DNA from 4 places in the Nonomuraea sp. NPDC050691 genome. Region 1 is predicted to be linked to each of the others. Evidence: riboswitches for the same ligand, from Rfam matches in the RefSeq annotation. Region 1 holds a riboswitch; each other region holds the start of a gene.
The links. Region 1 has a riboswitch for cyclic di-AMP ahead of AB0H81_RS39645 (CHAP domain-containing protein). Riboswitches for the same ligand answer to the same signal wherever they lie in the genome.

Region 1 (5,184 bases):
GGCCCATCGCGCCCTCGTCGATGCCGACGACGTCTCCGGCGCCTGCCCCCGCCTGGAGGCGCTGGAGGAGCTGCGGCAGGTACACGTCCTCGAACCGGTCCGTGAGGTTGGTGTACTTGATCTGGATGTTCGGGTGCTCGGCGTTCCACTTCTTGACGGCCTCGTCGTAGCCGAAGTTCTCGCCGCCGCCGAAGGTGTGCACGTTGATCGTGACCGGCTCGGCCGCCGCGCTGCTCTGCGAGCCCGACGGCGTGGCGCCGCCACCGCCGCCGCTGCACGCCGCGATGGCCAGCAGCGCCGTCATCGCGGCTCCGGTCACGACGAAGCGCTTGTGGTTCTTCATTCCGTACCCCTCTGGGTGGTGAATGTGGGAGGTGCACCGCGGCGTGCCGCCGCGATGGGAAGGTCTTGGGAGCGCTCCCACAAAGAGTGCCCTCATGGCGTGGGGGCCGTCAACGCCCCGAAACGCAACCGTTACCTCAGGGGAGATTTGCCGCTGCAGAAGCGGATTTTCCGTGGGAAACGGCGCGAAAAGGTCGCTGGGAGCGCTCCCATACCATCCGTCCCGTTAACGCCACAGGAGCGGACAAGCCGGAGCTCAGGCGCACTCGGCCGCGCGGGCGAGCAGCAGCGTCCGCTCCCTCTCGTTGCGGGTCAGCGACGCCGCCCGTTCGAACTCCCCGCGCGCCTCGGCCCGCCGGCCCAGCCGGGCCAGCAGATCACCGCGCACGCTCGGCAGCAGGTGATAGGCCCTCAGGGACGGCTCGCCCGCGATGCGGTCGACCAGCTCCAGCCCGGCCGCCGGGCCGCGGGCCATGGACAGCGCCACGGCGCGGTTCAGCTCGACGACGGGCGTGGGCACGATGCCGGCCAGCTCGCCGTACAGAGTGGCGATGCGCTCCCAGTCGGTCTCCTCCGGCGTGAGCGCCCGCGCGTGACAGGCGGCGATGGCCGCCTGCAGCGTGTACGGCCCGCGCGGCCCGCCGGGCTCCTCGGCCCGGCCGAGCGCGGCGAGGCCGCGCCCGATGAGCAGGCGGTCCCAGCGGGAACGGTTCTGCTCCAGCAGCAGGACCGGTTCGCCGTCCGGCCCCACGCGGGCCGCGGCGCGGGACTGCTGGATCTCCATGAGCGCGACCAGCCCGTGGACCTCCGGCTCCTTGGGCATCAGCCCGGCCAGCACCCGGCCCAGCCGCAGCGCGTCCTCGCACAGCGCGGGGCGCATCCAGTCGTCGCCGGCCGTGGCGGAGTAGCCCTCGTTGAAGACCAGATAGATCACCTCCAGGACCGCGGCGAGCCGTTCGGCCAGCTCGGGGCCCTGAGGCACCTCGAACGGGATCCCCCGTTCGGCCAGTGTGCGCTTGGCCCGGACGATCCGCTGCGCCACGGTGGGCTCGGGCACGAGGAAGGCGCGGGCGATCTCGCCCGTGGTCAGCCCGCCCAGCACCCGCAGCGCCATCGCCACCCGCGCCTCCTGCGGCAGCACCGGATGGCAGGCCGTGAACACCAGCCGCAGCAGGTCGTCCTCGATCTCCTGGGCCTCGGCCGGCTCGGTGTCCGCCCCCTGGGCGAGGTCGCGGCCCACCTCGGCGAGTTTGCGCTGGTATGTCTCCTTGCGGCGCAGCAGGTCGACCGCGCGCCGCTTGGAGACCGTCATCAACCAGGCGCCCGGGTTGCGCGGCACGCCCGACTCGGGCCACTGCTCCAGGGCGGCGACGAGCGCGTCCTGCGCCAGCTCCTCGGCCAGGCCGACGTCGCGGACCATACCGGCCAGCCCGGCGATGAGCCTGGCCGCCTCGATCCGCCATACCGCCTCGATCGCCCGGTGGGCGTCCGTACCCGTCACCGGCCCATGAGACCAGCCCGTCGCGTGGGGCCGCAACCTCGGCCGCCCCGTGCGTCAGCGGAAGCGGCGGAAGAGGCCGCGCGGGTGGTCCGCCCGTGTCGGGGAGAGACCACCGGCACGTCCGCCGGGGTGGGCCGCGGTCAGGCGCCGGTGCCGCGCTCCAGGGACTCGCGCAGCGCCTGCTCGCGGGCCGCCGTCTCCGGGGGCAGCGTCTCCTGGGGCATGTCCGCCACGTCGAACACCTGCCAAAGCTCCAGCCCGACCCCGTCCGGGCAGCCGGGCGGGACGGGCAGCCGCAGGGCCCACTCCACGGCCTCCTCGCGGGACCTCACCTGGATGATCCAGAATCCCGCGATCAGCTCCTTGGACTCGGTGAACGGGCCGTCGAGCACCGTCGGCCGGCCGCCCCGGTAGGCGACGCGCGCCCCCCTCGAGCTGGGGTACAGCCCTTCGGCGGCGAGCAGCACGCCGGCCTTGGCCAGCGACTCGCTGTACTCGATCATCGCCTCGACGTACTCGGGGTCGGGCAGGACCCCGGCCTCGGTCTCCGCGTTGCCCTTGCCCACGATCATGAACTTCACTACACCGTCTCCTTCGCGCAGCGATCGTCCGGGCCCCGGCGGGGCCCGCTCCCATCCTCGCGTCGAACCGCCGTACCCCGGCTCGACAGGAGAGAGGTAGATCTTTCCGGAAAGCGGGCGAGCGCGCGCCCCGGGGGAAAGGGCGCGCGCTCGCTCGTGGGGAGAGGGGTAGGGGTCGTGTGGGCGACCCGGGAGGGTCAGCCCTTGTACAGGGGGTAGCCGTAGCCGACGACCTGGGAGGTCGGCCGGACCCGCGCCTCGACGCGGCCGTTGCCGGTGTTGCCCTCGATCGTCGAGATGGTGCCGTCGCCGTTGTCCTTGACGACGAAGCCGACGTGGTTGATGTCGTCGATGCTCTTGCTGCCGCTCCAGGAGAAGAAGACGACGGCGCCAGGCTTGGGCGTGCTGCCCCAGCGGTGGTTGGCGGCGAACCAGCGGGCGTGGGCCACGGTGTAGGCGTCCCAGCCGACCTGCGGGCGGGCGCCGGTCTGCTCGCCGACCCAGGAGACGAACATCGCGCACCAGGCGGCGTTGAGGTATTCACGCGGCGAGCCGCCGTCACGCTTGACGGTCTCCATGGCGCGCTGCGAGCTCGCGTACCACTTCTGGAACTTGGTGCCGCCGCCGTAGGCGTTCTCGGAGGTGCCGATCTGGGCGCGGGCGAGGTCGAGGACCTGCTGTGCGGTCACGTTGACCCGCTGGTTGGCGGCGGCGGCCGGACGTTCGGCGGGCTGGGCGACGGCGGCGTTCGAGGCGGGGCCGACCTGCTCGGGGGTGTCCGCGTGGGCCGGTACCACGGCGCCGAAGGCGGCCGAGGCGATGACGGTCGCGCCGAGGGTGGCGCGGATCGTACCGGGCGTGAGGGCACGGATGAGACGGTGCTTGGCCATCGAGAAGGGATGCTCCTTGCTTCCATGCCGCTTACCGGGTTAGCTGACGGGTTCGGGCGTGGAAGCTGCCCTACGGCACGGAGGCGTGCCGATTCACCCCAAGAGAAGTGGGTCCCCGGTTCCGCGCTCAGGCGGATTCAGCGGTCACAGGGGGGTCCTGTGAGTGATTTCAGAGGGGTCGGCAACGCGCGGGCAAACCGGACGTAAGCCGACGAACAGGACATAAGGTAATACATCCGGCAAGAGGATTACAAGTGGATAAATGCCCAGCTAGGAGAGCTGGGCTCGCGCCTCCTCCAGAAGCCCCATCATGGCGAGGCTTTCGTCGAGCGGCATGACCTGGCTCTCAGTCCGTCCCTCCGCCAGCGCGTCCCGCACCTCGCGCAGTTCCCCGGCGTATCCGTTGTCGGCCGGGTCGAGGTCGTGGACCTCCGTCTCCATCGACGGTCCGCTGAGCACGACGCGGCTCGGGGCCCAGAACGGCGCCTGGATGTCGGCCCGCATCTCCGTGCCCACCACGTACGCGGTGTTGGGGTACGGCGCGAGTAAAGAAGTCTCCACGATCGCCCGCCGCCCGCCGGGGTAGACGAGCACGCCGCCCGCCTCGGCGTCGACGCCCGACGGCGCGAGACTGCCCGTCATCCGCATCTCCGACGGCGCTCCGAGCAGCAACTGGGCCAGCCCGAACGGGTAGATCCCCAGGTCGAGCAGGGCCCCGCCGCCCAGCTCCGGCGCCCACAGCCGGTGGGCCGGATCGAACGGCAAAGCGAAGCCAAAGCTGGCGTGAATCGAGCGGATCTCGCCGAAGCGCGGGTCTGCGGCCACCCGCTGGATGAGCGGGTTGAAGCGCATCCACATCGCTTCCATCAGGAACACCCCGGCCTCGCGGGCCAGGCGCACCATGCGCTCGGCGTCGGCCGGCGAGGCAGCCAGCGGCTTCTCGCACAGCACGGCCTTGCCCGCTGCGATGGCCGCCTCGGCCACCGCCAGATGCTGGGCGTGGGGGGTGGCCACGTACACGGCGTCGACGGCCGGGTCGGCGCACAGCTCCGCGTAGGAGCCGTAGGCCGACTCGGCGCCGAGCTCCGCGGCCAGGGCGGCGGCGCGGCCCAGGTCACGCGACCCGACCGCGGCCACCCGCATGCCGGGCTCCGCGGCGATGACCGCGCCCACGGTCCGCGCGATGCCGCCCGTGGCGGCGATGCCCCATGCCAGATCCTTCATGGCGAAGGATCATAGCTTTTTACCCAAATGTGGCGGGATTGGGGCCAAGGCGGCGGTTGGCGTTGAGCGCCCCGATTGCTGCAAGATCCTCGTCGTCCAGGACGAAGCCGAACACGTCGATGTTCTCCCGGATGCGGGCGGGCGTGACCGACTTGGGGATCACCACGTTGCCGAGCTGGATGTGCCAGCGCAGCACGATCTGGGCCGCGGTGCGCCCGTGCTTGGCGGCCAGCGTCGCCAGCGCCGGCTCCTCCAGCAGGCCCTTGCCCTGGCCGAGCGGGCTCCACGCCTCGGTGAGGATGCCGTTGGCCTCGTGGAAGGCCCGCAGCTCGTGCTGCTGGAGCCACGGGTGCAGCTCGATCTGGTTGATCGACGGCGTGACGCCCGTCTCGTCCATCAGCCGGGTGAGCGCCTCCACGGTGAAGTTGGACACACCGATGGCCCGCACCCGGCCGTCGCGGTGCGCCTTCTCCAGCGCCCGCCAGGCGCCCACGTAGGCGTCCTGCTTCGGCGCCGGCCAGTGGATGAGGTAGAGGTCGACGTGGTCGAGCCCGAGCCGCGCCAGGCTCTCGTCGAGGGCCTGCTCGGCGCGGCGGTGGTCGTCGTTCCACAGCTTCGTGGTGACGAACACCTCCTCGCGCGGCAG
Region 2 (5,184 bases), on a different contig from region 1:
ACAACGGCCCCGCCAGCGCGCAGGGCGTGGACCAGAAGGCGGCGGGCGGCTGCCCGGTCGCCGATGACTCGGTGACCGCGCATGGCAGCGAGAGCGAGAACCCGGCCATCGACTCGCCGACTCCGAAGACCGGCGTTCGTCCGCGCACGAACCGCGACTGGTGGCCCAACCAGCTCGACCTCTCGGTGTTGCGCGCGCACTCGTCGAAGGGCAACCCGCTGGCGGAGGGCTTCAGCTACGCCAAGGAGTTCGAGAAGCTCGACGTCGAGGCACTCAAGCAGGACATCATCGAGGTGCTCACCACCTCGCAGGACTGGTGGCCGGCCGACTTCGGCCACTACGGCGGACTCATGATCCGGATGAGCTGGCACGCCGCGGGCACCTATCGGATCCACGACGGTCGCGGCGGGGCCGGCGACGGCGCCCAGCGTTTCGCCCCGCTGAACAGCTGGCCCGACAACGCCAACCTCGACAAGGCCCGCCGGCTGCTGTGGCCGGTCAAGCAGAAGTACGGTCAGAAGATCTCGTGGGCCGACCTGCTCGTGCTGGCCGGCAACGTCGCCCTGGAGTCGATGGGTTTCGAGACCTTCGGATTCGGCTTCGGCCGCGAGGACGTCTGGGAGCCGGAGGAGATCTTCTGGGGGCCGGAGGACGCCTGGCTCGGTGACGAGCGCTACGTCACCGACAAGGAGATGGCGCCGAACTTCGGCGCGACCGAGATGGGTCTCATCTACGTCAACCCGGAGGGGCCCCGCGGCAACGCGGACCCGGCCGCGGCGGCGCATTTCATCCGCGAGACCTTCGGACGGATGGCGATGAACGACGAGGAGACCGTCGCTCTCATCGCCGGCGGGCACACGTTCGGCAAGACCCACGGCGCCGGCATCGCGGACGACCATGTGGGGCCGGAGCCCGAGGCCGCGCCGCTGGAGGCGCAGGGGCTGGGCTGGCTGAGCAGATACGGCACCGGCAAGGGCGCTGACACGATCACCAGCGGTCTCGAGGTGACGTGGACCGATCGGCCGACGCAGTGGAGCAGCCGGTTCTTCGAGATCCTCTTCGGCTACGAGTGGGAGCTCACCACGAGCCCCGGCGGCGCCAAGCAGTGGGTCGCGAAGGACGCCGAGGCGATCATCCCGGACGCCCACGACCCGTCGAAGAAGCACAAGCCGACGATGCTCACGACCGACTTGTCGCTGCGCGTCGACCCGACGTACCAGAAGATCTCTCTCCGCTTCATGGAGAACCCCGACGAGTTCGCGTTGGCCTTCGCCAAGGCCTGGTACAAGCTGCTGCACCGCGACATGGGTCCGGTCAGCCGCTTCCTCGGGCCGTGGGTCGCCGAGCCCCAGCTGTGGCAGGACCCGGTGCCGGCCGTCGACCACGAACTCGTGGGTGACGCCGACGTCGCCTCTCTCAAGGCGAAGGTCCTGGAGTCCGGCCTCACGACCGCTCAGCTGGTCTCCACCGCCTGGGCCTCCGCCGCGAGCTTCCGGTCCACCGACAAGCGCGGCGGCGCCAACGGCGCCCGGATCCGTCTCGAGCCGCAGCGCGGCTGGGAGGTCAACCAGCCCGAGCAGCTCGCGCCGGTCCTGGACACGCTCGAGAGCATCCAGCGCGAGTTCAACGAGGCCGGCGGCGCGAAGATCTCGCTCGCCGACCTGATCGTGCTGGCCGGCTCGGCCGCCGTCGAGAAGGCGGCGGGCGAGGCCGGCGTGGCGGTGACGGTGCCGTTCCGCCCGGGCCGCACCGACGCCACTCAGGAGCAGACCGACGTCGAGTCCTTCCGGGTGCTCGAGCCGCGGGCCGACGGGTTCCGCAACTACCTGCGTTCCGGCGAGAAGACCCAGCCGGAGGTGCTGCTCGTCGATCGTGCCTACATGCTCAACCTGACCCCGCCGGAGATGACCGTCCTGATCGGCGGCCTGCGTTCCCTCGGGGCCAACGTCGGCGGCACCAAGCACGGCGTCCTCACCGACCGGCCCGGCGTGCTGACCAACGACTTCTTCACCAACCTGCTCTCGCCGGGCACCCGGTGGAAGGCGTCGGACTCCGAGGAGCACGTGTACGAGATCCGTGACGTGGCCACCGATGAGGTGAAGTGGACCGCTACCGCGGTCGACCTCATCTTCGGCTCCAACTCCCAGCTGCGAGCCCTCGCGGAGGTCTACGCCAGCCAGGACGCCCGCGAGAAGTTCGTGACCGACTTCGTCGCGGCCTGGACCAAGGTCATGGAACTCGACCGGTTCGACCTCGCCTGACCCTTCTCCACCCGACGAGCGCCGAGCCCGGCCGATCACGATGGATCGGCCGGGCTCGTCCGCCATGGGTCCGGTCACCGGCGGCCGCGGGTACGGCCGGGTGGTTCAGTTCATCGAGATGTGCACGTGGTCGAAGTGGTTCTCGGTGATGCTGCCGCGGTCCGACATGGCCCTCCAGCCGGAGCCCATGTTGATGCGCTGCTGCCAGATCACGTACTTCACCCCGAGCTTGGCCCTGTTCTCCAGCGCCCAGGCGGCGACGCGGTCGCCGAGGGCCTTGTTGGCCGCGCTGGGCATGGTGCCGCCCGTGCTCATCATGAAGTCGCACGCCCGGCCCAGCGGGTGCTCGCCGCTCGCCCCCGAGCGGAAGCAGCCGACGGTGAACGGCAGGGAGAAGTTCTTCTCGATCAGCTCGCGCATCGCCCGGGTGCGGGGCGTGATGTTGTCGGACCCCGAGGGCAGCTGGGGCGCCCAGGTGCCGTCGGAGCGGCGGCCGGTGCTGACCGGGACGAGGTCCTTGAGCTTCTTCTCGATGGCGTCGATGACGTCCTGGGCCTCGTCGCGCCGCTTGGCCACGTCCGCCGTCTCGGTGCGGATGCGGGCGGCCAGCGCGGTGGCCTCCTCGGCCGCCTTCCTCTTCTCGTCGCGGGCCTTGGCGACGTTCCGCACGACCGCCTGCTGCTCGGCGATCATCTGCTCCACGACGGCCGCGCCGGTGGCGTTGCCGGGGAACGCGAAGCCGAGCACGGCCGGGTCGCCGCTCTGGTAGCGCATCTGGGCGATCTGGGCGACCCGGGTCTCCGCCGAGGTGACCGCCTGCTCGGCGGCGGACAGCCGCTTGCCGGCCGTCTCGGCGGCCTGCTGGGCCTCGGCCAGCTCGACCCGCTTGAGGTTGTAGCTCTCGATGAGCTTGTCGACCTTGTCGTTCAGTTCCTTCAGCTCGGCGCGCAGCTCGGCCTCGCTGGGCTTGGGGGCCGCGGTCGCGGTGGCCGCGCCGAAGGCGACGGTGGCGATCACGAGGCCGATGACGAAATTGATGGCAAAGCGCGTGGGGGACGCGGGCGCCACTGAGGATTCCTCTCCCTCTGCCGACCGGGTTAGCTGACGGGTTCGGGATGGGAGGTCCCTACCACGGACGTGGATTCACCCCAGGTACGGTGGGTCCCCGGCTTCCGGGCGACGCGCCCGGGATTAGGCGTGTCCCGGCCGCGACGACCGGGACAAAAGGGATGCTAGTGGTAAAAACGCAGTAATGCGACTCCAAGCGGAGATCAATCAGTGATCTACCTGTGATCGGAGCAGGCGCGCCGCCTCCTCGGGCAGCACGTCGTTGACGAACGCGCCCATCGCCGACTCCGACCCCGCCAGGTACTTCAGCTTGCCCGGCGCCCGCCGGATGCTGAACAGCTCCAGATGCAGGTACCCCAGCTCGCGCTCCTGCCGTACCGGAGCCTGGTGCCAGGCCGAGACGTACGGCATGGCGACGCCGAACATCCCGTCGAGCGCCCGCAGAACCGAGGTGTAGAGCGGCGCGAAGGCGGCGCGCTCCTCCTGTGTCAGCGCGGCGAGGTCCGGGACCTGCCGGTGCGGGTAGACGTGCACCTCGTACGGCCAGCGCGCCGCGGCCGGCACGAACGCCGTCCACAGCTCGTTGGCGGCCACCACCCGCGTCCCGGCGGCGCGCTCGGCCGCCAGCACGTCCGCGAACAGGTTGCCTCCGTGCCGGGCCGCGTGCCGCGCGGCGGCGCCGAGCTGGAGCCGCGTGCGGGGCGTGACGTACGGGTAGGCGTAGATCTGGCCGTGCGGGTGGGTCAGCGTGATGCCGATCTCCTCGCCGCGGTTCTCGAAGCAGAAGACCTGCTCCACGCCGTCGATCGCGGACAGCTCCGCCGTGCGGTCGGCCCAGGCCTCCATCACCAGCTCGACCTGCGCGTCGGACAGCCGGGAGAACGACGAGGAGTGCTCCGAGGTGAAGCACACCACCTCACACCTCCCCACGCCCGGACGAACCTCGCTCAGACCCCCCACATCCCGATATGTCCCGAGATTCATGGAGAACGAGGGGAAGCGGTTCTCGAAGACCACCACGTCGTAGTCGTGCGCCGGGATCTCCGAGGCTCGCGTGTCCGAGGACGGGCACAGCGGGCACTCGTCCGCCGGCGGCATGAACGTGCGCGTCTGCCGGTGCCCCGCGACCGCGATCCACTCCTCGGTCAGCGGGTCGTAACGCAGCTCGGACGCCACCGGACGCGGATCGAGCGGCCGGCGGTCGATCGCGCTCCGGTCGGCGTCGTCCCTCCGGTCGAAGTAGATCAGCTCCCGGCCGTCGGCCAGTTGGGTGATGGTGCGCTTCACGGCTACCCCTCAGCGATGATCAGTTGCCCGGCCCGTTCGGCCAGTTCGTTACGTGCGTCCTCGGGCAGCCCCGCGTCGGTGATGACGACGTCGGCCTCGGCCAGCTCGGCGATCGTGCTGATGCCGACCGTGTTCCACTTCGTGTGGTCGGCGGGGACCACCAGCCGGTGCGCCGCGGCCACCAGCTCCCTGTCGGTCTCCGCCTCCAGCAGGTTCGGCGTGGTGAACCCCGCCCGCACGCTCATGCCGTGCACCCCGAGGAACAGCGTGTCCACGTGCAGCCTGCGGATCGCGGCCACCGCGACCGGCCCCACCAGCGCGTCGGACGGGGTGCGCACGCCCCCGGTGAGCACGACCGTGCGGTCGGGACGCGGGGTGCGGTGGAAGACGTCGGCCACGGGCACCGAGTTCGTGATGACCGTCAGCTCCGGCACGCCCGTCAGATGGTGGGCCAGCGCCCACGTCGTGGTGCCCGCCGACAGCGCCACCGCGGTGCCCGGCCGTACGAGCTCGGCCGCGGCGCGCGCGATGGCCTCCTTCTCCTGCTGCTGGCGGGCCGACTTGGCGG
Region 3 (5,184 bases), on a different contig from region 1:
ACCCCTCACGGACGTGAGAGGTCTGCGCGCTGGCTATGTCCCTGTTTCAGCCAGCGCGCCTGCCGATAATGAGCAGACCGTAGAACATGGTGCTCAGCAGTCTGCCATACCGACTCACTATTCGGCACATCAGTCTCAGGTTCTGGACACCGGGTGTCACACCGTGACGCCGGAGCCCCCGGTGATGGCCGTTTCCAGGGCCTTCGGGTCGAACGCCTCGTCGCCGAGCAGCTGCCCGTCGAGCACGACCGTGGGGGTGCCTTCGAGGCGGATCCTGGCGCTCTGCTTCAGGTGGTCCTCGGCGTAGGTCTGGGAGGTGACGCACTGGTCGACCGACGCGCCCGCCTGGCGGGCCGCCCTGGCCAGCTCCTCCAGCGTGAAGCCGGAGGCCGTGCCGTGGGGGGCGGGCTGCATGCCGTACAGCTCGTCGCGGAAGGCCAGCCAGTTGTCCTCGGGGACGCAGCGGGCCGCGGCGGCGGCGCGGACGGAGTTGGAGCGCATCGGCTCGTCCTGGAAGATCGTGACCGGGTGGAAGACGACCTTGACCTTGCCCTCCGCGGCCAGGCGGCGGATCGTGGCGTCCACCCGCGTGTGCAGCTCCTTGCAGACCGGGCAGTCGAAGTCCTCGTACAGGTCCAGCACCGGCGCGCCGGCACCGGTGTCGGCGAGCACCATGCTGCCGTCGGGCTGCCGCAGCAGCCGCACGCCTCGCGACGGCCCGTCGCCGCCCACGGTCTGCAACACCACGAGCGCGGCCAGCACCGCCAAGGCGGCCAGCACGGCCGCCACCCTCTTCGTCATTCGCCCCGTCCCTCGATCCGGTCGCCGCGACCTTATCGGAACCACCTGAGAAAGCCCTGAATCGGGCACCACGGGGCACTCCATGGCGGTGCGGCCCCCCGGAGGGCGGGCCGCGTTCGCGCCGGCGCGGCTAGAGGACCTTGTGGATCCAGCCGCGCGGGTCGGGGCGGGAGCCGTACTGGATGCCGAGCAGTTCCTCGCGCACCCGCATGGTGACCGGGCCCGGCGTGCCGTCGGCGACCGTCCAGGACCGGTCGGCGCCCTTGACCGAGCCGACCGGGGTGACCACGGCGGCCGTGCCGCAGGCGAAGACCTCGGTGATCTCGCCCGACTCGCAGCCGTCCGCCCACTCCTCGACGCTCACCAGGCGCTCCTCGGTCTCCAGGCCGAGGTCTCCGGCCAGCGCGAGGATCGAGTCGCGGGTGATGCCCGGCAGAAGTGTGCCGGTCAGGGCGGGGGTGACGAGCTTGCCGCCGATGACGAAGAACAGGTTCATCCCGCCCATCTCCTCGACGTACGCGTGCTGGGCCGCGTCGAGCCACACCACCTGGTCGCAGCCGTTCTCGACGGCCTGGCGCTGGGCGACGAAGGCGGCGGCGTAGTTGCCGCCGCACTTGGCGAAGCCCGTGCCGCCGGGCGCGGCGCGGGTGTACTCGGTGGACAGCCACACCGAGACGGGCTTGACGCCACCGGTGAAGTACGAGGCCGCCGGCGAGGCGATCACCATGTACGTGTAGGTGCGCGACGGGTAGTTCACGCCCAGCCCCACCTGCGTGGCGATCATGAACGGCCGCAGGTAGAGGCTGTGCCCCTCGGTGGTGGGCACCCAGTCGCGGTCGGCCTGGACGAGGTGCTCCAGCGACTCGACGAACACCTCCTCGGGCAGCTCCGGCATCGCCATGCGCGCCGCCGACTGGTTGAAGCGGGCGGCGTTGGCGTACGGGCGGAACGTGACGACCGAGCCGTTGATCTGCCGGTACGCCTTCAGCCCCTCGAACAGCTCCTGCGCGTAGTGGAAGACCGCCGTGGCGGGGTCGAGGGTGAGCGGCTCGTACGGCTTGAGCCGCGCGTCGTGCCAGCCCTGACCCTCGGTGTAGTCGATGGAGACCAGGTGGTCGGTGAAGGTCTGGCCGAAGCCGGGATTCGCCAGTACCTGCTCGCGCTCCGCCGCGGTGCGCGCATGGTCGGACAGCTGCACGTCGAAGCTGAGCTTCGGAGCGATGGTCATGACGATGGTCCTTCTCTCTACGACTGGGCGATGCCGGCGGCACTGCGCGACGGCAGTCCGTACTTCCTATTGTCTCGCTATTTGGGATGGCAAGGGGGCAGCAGGGTGGTTATGCCGCTGAACATGCGAAAAGCGCCTGGCGGGTCCCGTTCGGACCGCCAGGCGCTGGTGGAGCTAGGGCGGCCCTAGCTCGATACTCGCGCGGTGATGTCGTCACCGATCTCGTGGGTCGTCCGGCTCGCCCAGCCGCTCAGGCGCTCGACGATGTCCTCGGCGACGGCCTGCTCGATCTTGGCGGCCTCGGCGTGCCGGCCGAGGTGGTCGAGGAGCATGGCGGTGGACAGGATCGTGGCGGTCGGGTCGGCCTTGCCCTGGCCCGCGATGTCGGGCGCGCTGCCGTGGACGGGCTCGAACATGCTGGGCGCGGTGCGGTCGGGGTTGATGTTGCCGCTCGCGGCCAGGCCGATGCCGCCCGCGATGGCCGCGCCGAGGTCGGTGATGATGTCACCGAAGAGGTTGTCGGTGACGATCACGTCGAAGCGCTCGGGCTGGCTGACGAAGTACATCGACGCCGCGTCGATGTGCGCGTAGTCGGTGGTGACCTCGGGGAACTCCTCGGCCACCCGGTTGACCGTGCGCTGCCAGAGGTCTCCGGCGTAGGTCAGCACGTTGGTCTTGTGGATGAGGGTGAGCTTCTTGCGCGGCCTTGACTGGGCCTTGGCGAAGGCGTAACGCACCACGCGCTCGACGCCGTGGGCGGTGTTGAGCGACTCCTGCGTGGCGATCTCGTGCGGGGTGCCGCCGCGCATGACGCCGCCTGTGCCCGCGTAGAGGCCCTCGGTGCCCTCGCGGATCACGATCATGTCGATGTCCTCGGGGCGGGTGTCGGCCAGCGGCGTCGCGACGCCCGGGTAGAGCTTGACCGGGCGCAGGTTGACGTAGTGGTCGAAGGTGAAGCGCAGGCGCAGCAGCAGGTCGCGCTCCAGGATGCCCGGCGGGACGCTGGGGTCGCCGACCGCGCCGAGCAGGATCGCGTCGTAGCCGCGCAGCTCCTCCAGGACGGAGTCGGGCAGGGTCTCGCCGGTGCGGTGGTAGCGGGCGGCGCCGAGATCGTAGTGGGTGGCCTCGATCTTCGTGCCGACGGCTTCGAGCACCTTGAGCGCCTCTGCCACGACCTCGGTGCCGATGCCGTCACCGGGGATCACTGCCAGGCGAATGTCGCGCGAATCCATGGCCGGTACCTTACCGGGTCGTCTCGGCTGACGAACACACCATCTCACCCAACGGACATCCGTTTTGAGGGGGATTGCGTCTTTTTGACCGTTTCGTTAGAGTCCTCGAGCCGAATCCGCGCAGCAGCTGCGTGGAGCCGGGGACCCATTCCCCTTTTGGGGCGAATCGGCATGTCACCTGCCGTAGGGCCACTTCCAGGCCCGAGCCCGTCAGCTAACCCGGTAGGCCGTATGGAAGGACCTTCGTGTCTCGCTTCGCCATGCTCGCCGCCGTCGCCACCGCCGGGATCGCCGTCGCCGCCCCGGCCGGAGTCTCCCTCGCCTCCTCCACGCGACACAGCGCCCCCCAGCCCCCCGTCACTGGAACGTTCCAGAACTCCTCCTCCTCGATTCCGGGAAGCTCGCAGGAGGAGACCGCCACCGCCCGCCTCACCTCGCCGATCGTCACACTGACCGGGGCGGACGTCGCAGCCGCCCGCGAGAAGAAGACCCCGCTCCCCGCCTGGAAAAAGGCACTCAGGTACGCCCTCGACAAGCGCGGCACCCCGTACGTCTGGGGCGGCGCCTCCCGCAAGGGCTACGACTGCTCCGGCCTGATGCTGCGCGCCTACCAGCACGCCGGCATCCAGCTCCCCCGCACCGCGGCGCAGCAGTACAACGCGTTCTCCCGGAAGATCTCCTGGAAGAACCTCAAGCCCGGTGACCTCGTCTTCTTCCACGGCCTCGGCCACGTCGGGATGATCTCCAAGCGTGGCTACATGGTCCACTCCCCGCGCACGGGTGACGTGGTCAAGGTGGAGAAGCTGTCGTCCTGGCGCCGTGCCTCCTTCGTCGGCGCCGTCCGCCCCGACCGGAAGGGCGTCAAGGCCTGGGCCGCCAGGAAGGCCGCGAGCCAGGCTCCCGCCCCGGCCATGCCCACGGCCACGATCCTCTGACCGCCGCTCCGGTGGGCCGGTCGCCTCTCGGACCCGCCCGGCCCACCGGCGCCCTCTCTCCCGGCGCCGTCTGACCCACCGGCCCTCTCTTCCGGCACCGCGTGATCCCACCGCGCTCTCTCACGGCGCCGCGTGAGCTCACCGGCCCGCGCTCACGGCGCCGCGGACGTAGCGTGATCCGTATGGCTGCCGAGAAGGTGCATCTGAGCGAGGAGAAGGCGACCCTCCTCGCCACCCTGTACGGCAGGGCGCTGGACGCCCGCTCGCCCCGGCCGATCCTCGGCGACACCATGGCCGCCGAGACCGTCTCCAGGATCGACCACGACTTCCGCCGGGTCGGCGTGGGCCCGCGCACGGCCGTGTCCATCGCCCTGCGGGCTCGCCTGATCGACGACTGGGCGCGCGAGTTCCTCGCCGCGACGCCCGAGGCCACCGTGCTGCACCTCGGGTGCGGCCTCGACACCCGCGTCCACCGGCTCGGGCCGCCCGCGGGCGTGCGGTGGTACGACGTCGACTATCCCGACGTCGTCGAGCTGCGCCGGCGGCTCTACCCCGAGCCGCCCGGCTGCACGACGATCGGCACGTCCGTGACCGACCTCGCCTGGCTGGAGCGGGTCCCGCGCGACCGTCCGGTGCTGGTCGTGGCCGAGGGGCTGGTCTACTACCTCGGCCGGGAGGAGGGCCGCGCGCTCGTGCGGGCCGTCGCCGAGGGCTTCCCCTCCGGCCAGCTGATCTTCGACGCCCTCAACCGTGGCGGTATCAGGCTCCAGGTGATCAACCGGCCGGTGCGGAAGGCCGGCGCGACGATGCACTGGGGCATCGAGGGGCCCGGGGACCTGCTGTCGATCAGTCCCCGGCTCCGATGCGTGACCGCGCTCAGCGCGTTCGACATGGAGGGCTTCGCCGAGCTGTCACTGTCGCACCGGCTGTCGGTGGCGCTGGCCAGGGTGTCGCGCACCCTGCGGACCATGGCCGTCTTCTACCGGCT
Region 4 (5,184 bases), on a different contig from region 1:
AGCGGCTCGTACGGTTCGAGCGGCGCCATGTCGTAGCCCGACCGAGCCGTGTGCCTGTTGCGCGCCACCTGGTGAGCGGCCACGCGAAGCAGCGCGTCAAGGCCCTTGTCCACGTAGAGCTGCAACTGACGGAACTGGCCGTCAAGGTACTTCTCATGGGCCCTGGAAGGATGCTGCAGGAGGTAGGCGCAGACCACAACCCCGTGCCACCTGTACATCAGAGGGTCGGCCTGCTCCTCAGCCAGGATTCCGTGGTAGTAGTCCACGCACACGCCCAGCGGGCCGGCCGCCGCACCGCAGTCGCACTGCCCCGCGTCCGTCATGGCTTGGCCGGGAAGGTCAGGTCGAGCAGGGCGCTGGGGCGGGGCAGCGCCCCGGTCAGCGACGATTCCGGCGCCACCTGTGCGGGACGAGGCGCCGAGACGCGCATGGCCAGCGTTCTCGGGTGGTCCCGGCCGGGGTACTGGCTGAAGACCCCCGCCCGGCGGCCGCCGGAGACGGGCCAGCCGACGTCCAGGGTGAGGGCCTGGCCCCGCTCGTCGTCGACGTGCAGCGCCCAGCTGATCTTCGTCGCGGCGACCGCGGCCAAGGGCCGGCCGCCGATCAGGGCACGGAAGGTCGGGGAGACCGCGTGCAACCGCTGGAAGGTGATCGTGCCCCGGTACATGGTGGCCTTCAGGTCGGTTCCGTACGTGTCGGGGCGCTTGCTGGAAGCCGTGGTCAGGAGCGTCTTCAAGGTGGCCGGCTCGAAGACGTTGATCGGCTGGTCACCGTACGCCGCCGTGGTGGCGCTCCTGCGGCCCGCCGCCGCCCAGGTCCTGCCCTCGGGCAGCACGGGCGCGTACAGCGCGCCGGACCGGTAGAGCTGTCCGTTCACCGCGATCGAGCGGTGAGGTTTGGACTCCGTCGCCACCTTCGCCGCGTCCCAGGCACCCTCCTTCATCTGGTCGCGCATCCGGAACCCGGGACGGAGGGTACGGGTCATGTCGGCCGCGCCCACACTCGTTCCACCGAGCATGAGGACGCCGCGGTTCTCCACCTGGAAGACATCCTGGTCGCGGCCGAGGTACAGGCCGCTCAGCTCCACCACCCGCACCGCCTGACGCTTGGCGATCTGTTTCCGCAGCGAGGCGACCGGGTCGACGGCGGCCCGGGCAGGGGCGGGCGGTGTGACCAGCGCGGCGGAGACCAGGGCCGCTATCGACAGGGGGATCCAGCGTTTCATGGGCGCTCGCTTCATGATCGGGAAACGGACCGGCACATTCTGCCGGTCCGTCCACGGCTGTGTCACGCCCTCCGCAGGCCGGTGCCGTCGCGGGGGAACGCGCATTTTTTACCGAGCCCGCGAATCCCTGTGCCGTCGGGCCTTCAGTGCCCGTGCGACAGCCGGCACCCCTGTGCGCCAGGTGAGGCCACTTGCCGTACGCAGGGCATATGCATACCTTTTCCTAGCGCGGTACGGGCGCGGCCGGACAATCCGGGTCACGCCGTTGCCGCTTCGTTGACCAGACCGTGCACTGTCCCGGGAGATCCCTCGCGACAGTGCCCGGCCGCCGAGTCCGCGCCTCGCGGAGCCGGGGACCCATCTTCTCCGGGGTGAATCGGACGCCAGCCCTCACTGCGCGGCCGTAGGGCACTTCCACGCCCGAACCCGTCAGCTAACCCGGCAGGCGGCATGGAAGCAAGGAGTCGATACCCTCATGCCCAAGACCTGGCTTGCCACCGTCGTCCGTTCCCTCCCCACCACGCGCCTCAGCCTGGCCATCGGCGGGGCGCTCCTGGCCGGAACCACCGCCGTCGCCGGCGTGACCGGCACGGCGATCGCCTCACCCGCCGATCACGGCCCGGTGCACGCGGCCGAGCAGCAGCCCGGGTCCCTCAGCTACGGCCTGGACATCTCCCACCACGAGGCGCCGTACGACTGGAACGCCAGCTCCGCCCAGTTCGGCATCATCAAGGCCACCGAAGGCACGAGCTTCCGCGACTCCGCCTTCGCCGAGCACTGGCAGGCGCTGGCCAAGAAGGGCATCGTGCGCGGGGCCTACCACTTCGGCCACCCCGGCAACGACCCCGTCGCCGAGGCCGACCACTTCCTGTCCGTGGTGAACTCCCAGCCCGCCAAGGCCGGCGACCTGCTGGTCCTGGACCTGGAGACCACCGACGGCAGGTCCGTCGCCGAGGTCAACGCCTGGGCCAAGGCGTGGCTGTCGTACGTGAAGGCCAAGACCGGGGTCACCCCGATGTTCTACAGCGGCTGGAACTTCGCCGACACCTACGGCAAGGGCCTGGCCGCGTACCCGCTCTGGGTCGCCCACTACAGCAAGCCCAAGGGCACGGTCACCCCGCCGGCCGACTGGAAGTCCTGGACCATTCACCAGTACACCGAGTCCCCCGTCGACCAGAACGTCTCCAAGCTGACCCCCGGCCAGCTGCGGAGCCTCGGCCGCCCGGCCGCCTGACGGCCCGCTCCACTAACCAGCCAAACTCGAATAGCCGGTTGCCACGCCTCGCTCTAACCACTAATCTTCATATCAGTGGTTAGTCACGGCTGTCCGGGGTCTCCCCGGATTCCGATCGGAGGCATGGGATGACACACTCCACCACCGGCCCGAGCTCGCTGCGGACCGGGCACGTCGGTCTCAACGTCACGGACATAGAGCGTTCGCTGCCGTTCTATGTGCAGGTCTTCGGCTTCGAGGTCATGGCGGAAGGCAAGGAGAACGAGCGGCGCTGGGCTTTCCTCGGCCGCGACGACCGGCTGATGGTCACCCTGTGGCAGCAGAGCGACACCGCCTTCAGCGCCACCTCGGCCGGCCTGCACCACCTGTCCTTCCAGGCGGACTCGATCGACCAGGTCAAGGCGGCCGAGCAGGTGCTGCGCGACCTGGGCGCCCGGTTCCAGTACGACGGCGTGGTGCCGCACGGCGAGGGAGCCGCCTCGGGAGGCGTCTTCTTCACCGACCCCGACGGCACCCGCCTGGAGATCTACGCGCCCACCGGCGCGGACACCGCCCCGGCTCCCTCGGGCACCGCCCCCACCTGCGGCTTCTTCTGATCGCCCGCACGACGACCCAGGAGGGAGTGAAAGGCTGTGGCGGACGTCTACCACGCGGGTGAGCACCTCGTACAAGCACGGGCCGGTCTGCTGGAACAGGCCCGCTCCGCCTCGCGGACCATCCGCGGCCAGATACCCGGCGTCGCTCGCGAGTTCCTGGAGCAGCAGGTCACGCTCGTCATCGGCGCGGCCGACGACCGGGGCCGCGTCTGGGCCTCGCTGCTCACCGGCCCCAGGGGCTTCATCAAGGTCTCCGGATCGGCGGCGATCGACGTCGCCGCGCTTCCCAGCCCCGGCGATCCCCTGCACGCGCGTCTCACGGCCCCGGCCGGCGCGCCGTTCCAGGTCGGCATGATCGCCATCGAGCCGGCCACCCGCCGGCGGATGAGGATGAACGGCCGCGCCAGGCCGGCCCCCGGCGGGTTCCGCGTCGAGCTGGACCAGGTCTACTCCAACTGCCCGAAGTACCTCACGAAGCGCCACCCCGTTCCGGCCGGTCAGCCGGTCGAACCGGGCCCGGTGACCACCGCCGGCCACCTGAGCGAGGCGCAGCGCGCGCTGATCTCCCGGGCCGACACCTTCTTCGTCGCGACCGCCGATCGCGAGGGCGACGCCGACGCCTCCCACCGTGGCGGCAACCCCGGGTTCGTCGAGGTCACCTCCCCGACGACGCTGCGCTGGCCCGACTACAGGGGCAACGCCATGTTCTGCACCCTCGGCAACATCGAGGCCAGTCCCGCCGCCGGCCTGATCTTCCCCGACTGGCAGACCGGCGGCTGCCTGCAGCTCACCGGCGTCGCCGCGACCGACTGGGATCCCGGGCACGCCGCGGCGGTCCCGGGGGCCGAGCGCATGGTCGAGTTCACCGTGCACCACGTCGTCGAGATCACCGGCGCGAGTCCGCTGCGCTGGACCGGAGCCGAGTACTCCCGCTTCAACCCCCCGGCGTCCGCCCGGGAACGCCTCCTCGACGCCGGCTACCAGGCGTAGGCCTCGGGAGCGGGTCCCCCGGGGCCGGGGAAGACGGCGTCGAGGAGCGCGAGCTGCCCGGAGTCGAGCGTGACGTCGAGAGCGCGCTCGGCCAGGGCCAGGTGCTCCACCGTGCGCGCCCCCACGATGGGGGCGGTGACCCCCGGCTGGTGCAGCAGCCAGGCCAGGGCGACGACGGCCGGGTGCTCGCCGAAGTCGTCGCACGCCTTCTCGTAGCGCTCGATCTGTTCGCGGCTGCTCCGCAGCCCCGTGGCGGCGCGGCCCTCCTTGCTGCGCGCGGCGTGCTGCTTGCGCAGGATCCCGCCGAGGAGACCGCCGTACAAGGGGCTGTACGGCAGGAAGCCGATGCCGAGGTCACGGCAGGCGGGAAGCACCTCGAGCTCGACGGAGCGCTGCATCAGGCTGTAGATGCTCTGCTCCACGACGAAGCCGAGCATCCCGCGCCGCTCGGCCACGGCCTGGCCGCGCACGATGTGCCAGCCGGCGTGGTTGCTGGTGCCGAAGTAGAGGACCTTGCCCTGCTGCCGCAGCAGCGACAGCGCCTCCCAGATCTCCTCCCACGGGGTGGACCGGTCGACGTGGTGCAGCAGGTAGAGGTCGAGGTGGTCGGTCTGCAGGCGTCTCAGCGACTCGTCGCAGGCCCGCCTGATGTGCCGGGCGGAGAGCCGGATGTCGTTGACGCCGGAGCCCATGGCGCCGTAGACCTTGGTCGCGAGGACGACCTGGTCGCGGCGGGCCGGTGTCTTGGCGAGCCAGGTCCCGATGATCTCCTCGGTGCGGCCCTTCTCCGGTTCGTGCCCGTACACCTGCCGGTTGGCGTCGGCTCCGTACACGTCGGCGGTGTCGATGAGGTTGATGCCGCTCGACACAGCGGCGTCGAGGATGGTGTGCGCGGTGGCCTCGTCGGTGAGCGGGCCGAAGTTCATCGTTCCGAGGGCCAGCCGGCTGACCTGGAGCCCGGAGCGGCCGAGGTGGGTGTGGCGGGTGCTCATCGGACGTCCTCGAATCGGTCGGGGGAGAAGGTGGCGAGGTCGAACTCGCTCTGCCCGTCGAGGGCGAGCTGGGCGCAGGCCAGGCCCACGGCGGGTGAGTGCTTGAACCCGTGTCCGGAGAAGCCGCCGGCGAAGACCACCCGATCG

Region 2: another riboswitch for cyclic di-AMP. It lies ahead of AB0H81_RS16585 (hypothetical protein); the one in region 1 lies ahead of AB0H81_RS39645 (CHAP domain-containing protein).
Region 3: another riboswitch for cyclic di-AMP. It lies ahead of AB0H81_RS12370 (C40 family peptidase); the one in region 1 lies ahead of AB0H81_RS39645 (CHAP domain-containing protein).
Region 4: another riboswitch for cyclic di-AMP. It lies ahead of AB0H81_RS35730 (GH25 family lysozyme); the one in region 1 lies ahead of AB0H81_RS39645 (CHAP domain-containing protein).

Annotation. Positions count from the first base shown of each region.
Region 1 covers NZ_JBFAIA010000210.1:6,846-12,029, forward strand. The annotation lists gene AB0H81_RS39630 (ABC transporter substrate-binding protein) at 1-343, opposite strand, end outside; gene AB0H81_RS39635 (RNA polymerase sigma factor) at 599-1,843, opposite strand; gene AB0H81_RS39640 (YciI family protein) at 1,984-2,415, opposite strand; gene AB0H81_RS39645 (CHAP domain-containing protein) at 2,622-3,314, opposite strand; cyclic di-AMP (ydaO/yuaA leader) riboswitch at 3,328-3,467, opposite strand; gene AB0H81_RS39650 (Gfo/Idh/MocA family oxidoreductase) at 3,585-4,538, opposite strand; gene AB0H81_RS39655 (aldo/keto reductase) at 4,558-5,184, opposite strand, start outside.
Region 2 covers NZ_JBFAIA010000036.1:13,814-18,997, reverse strand. The annotation lists gene katG (catalase/peroxidase HPI) at 1-2,261, shown strand, start outside; gene AB0H81_RS16585 (hypothetical protein) at 2,367-3,278, opposite strand; cyclic di-AMP (ydaO/yuaA leader) riboswitch at 3,334-3,469, opposite strand; gene galT (galactose-1-phosphate uridylyltransferase) at 3,537-4,616, opposite strand; gene AB0H81_RS16575 (DeoR/GlpR family DNA-binding transcription regulator) at 4,619-5,184, opposite strand, start outside.
Region 3 covers NZ_JBFAIA010000022.1:12,987-18,170, reverse strand. The annotation lists gene AB0H81_RS12385 (thioredoxin domain-containing protein) at 157-801, opposite strand; gene AB0H81_RS12380 (branched-chain amino acid aminotransferase) at 932-2,029, opposite strand; gene AB0H81_RS12375 (3-isopropylmalate dehydrogenase) at 2,215-3,261, opposite strand; cyclic di-AMP (ydaO/yuaA leader) riboswitch at 3,360-3,505, shown strand; gene AB0H81_RS12370 (C40 family peptidase) at 3,507-4,196, shown strand; gene AB0H81_RS12365 (class I SAM-dependent methyltransferase) at 4,379-5,184, shown strand, end outside.
Region 4 covers NZ_JBFAIA010000161.1:12,697-17,880, forward strand. The annotation lists gene AB0H81_RS35720 (DUF5946 family protein) at 1-323, opposite strand, end outside; gene AB0H81_RS35725 (hypothetical protein) at 320-1,225, opposite strand; cyclic di-AMP (ydaO/yuaA leader) riboswitch at 1,542-1,688, shown strand; gene AB0H81_RS35730 (GH25 family lysozyme) at 1,701-2,459, shown strand; gene AB0H81_RS35735 (VOC family protein) at 2,588-3,055, shown strand; gene AB0H81_RS35740 (pyridoxamine 5'-phosphate oxidase family protein) at 3,092-4,045, shown strand; gene AB0H81_RS35745 (aldo/keto reductase) at 4,033-5,037, opposite strand; partial or broken gene AB0H81_RS35750 (FAD-dependent oxidoreductase) at 5,034-5,184, opposite strand, start outside.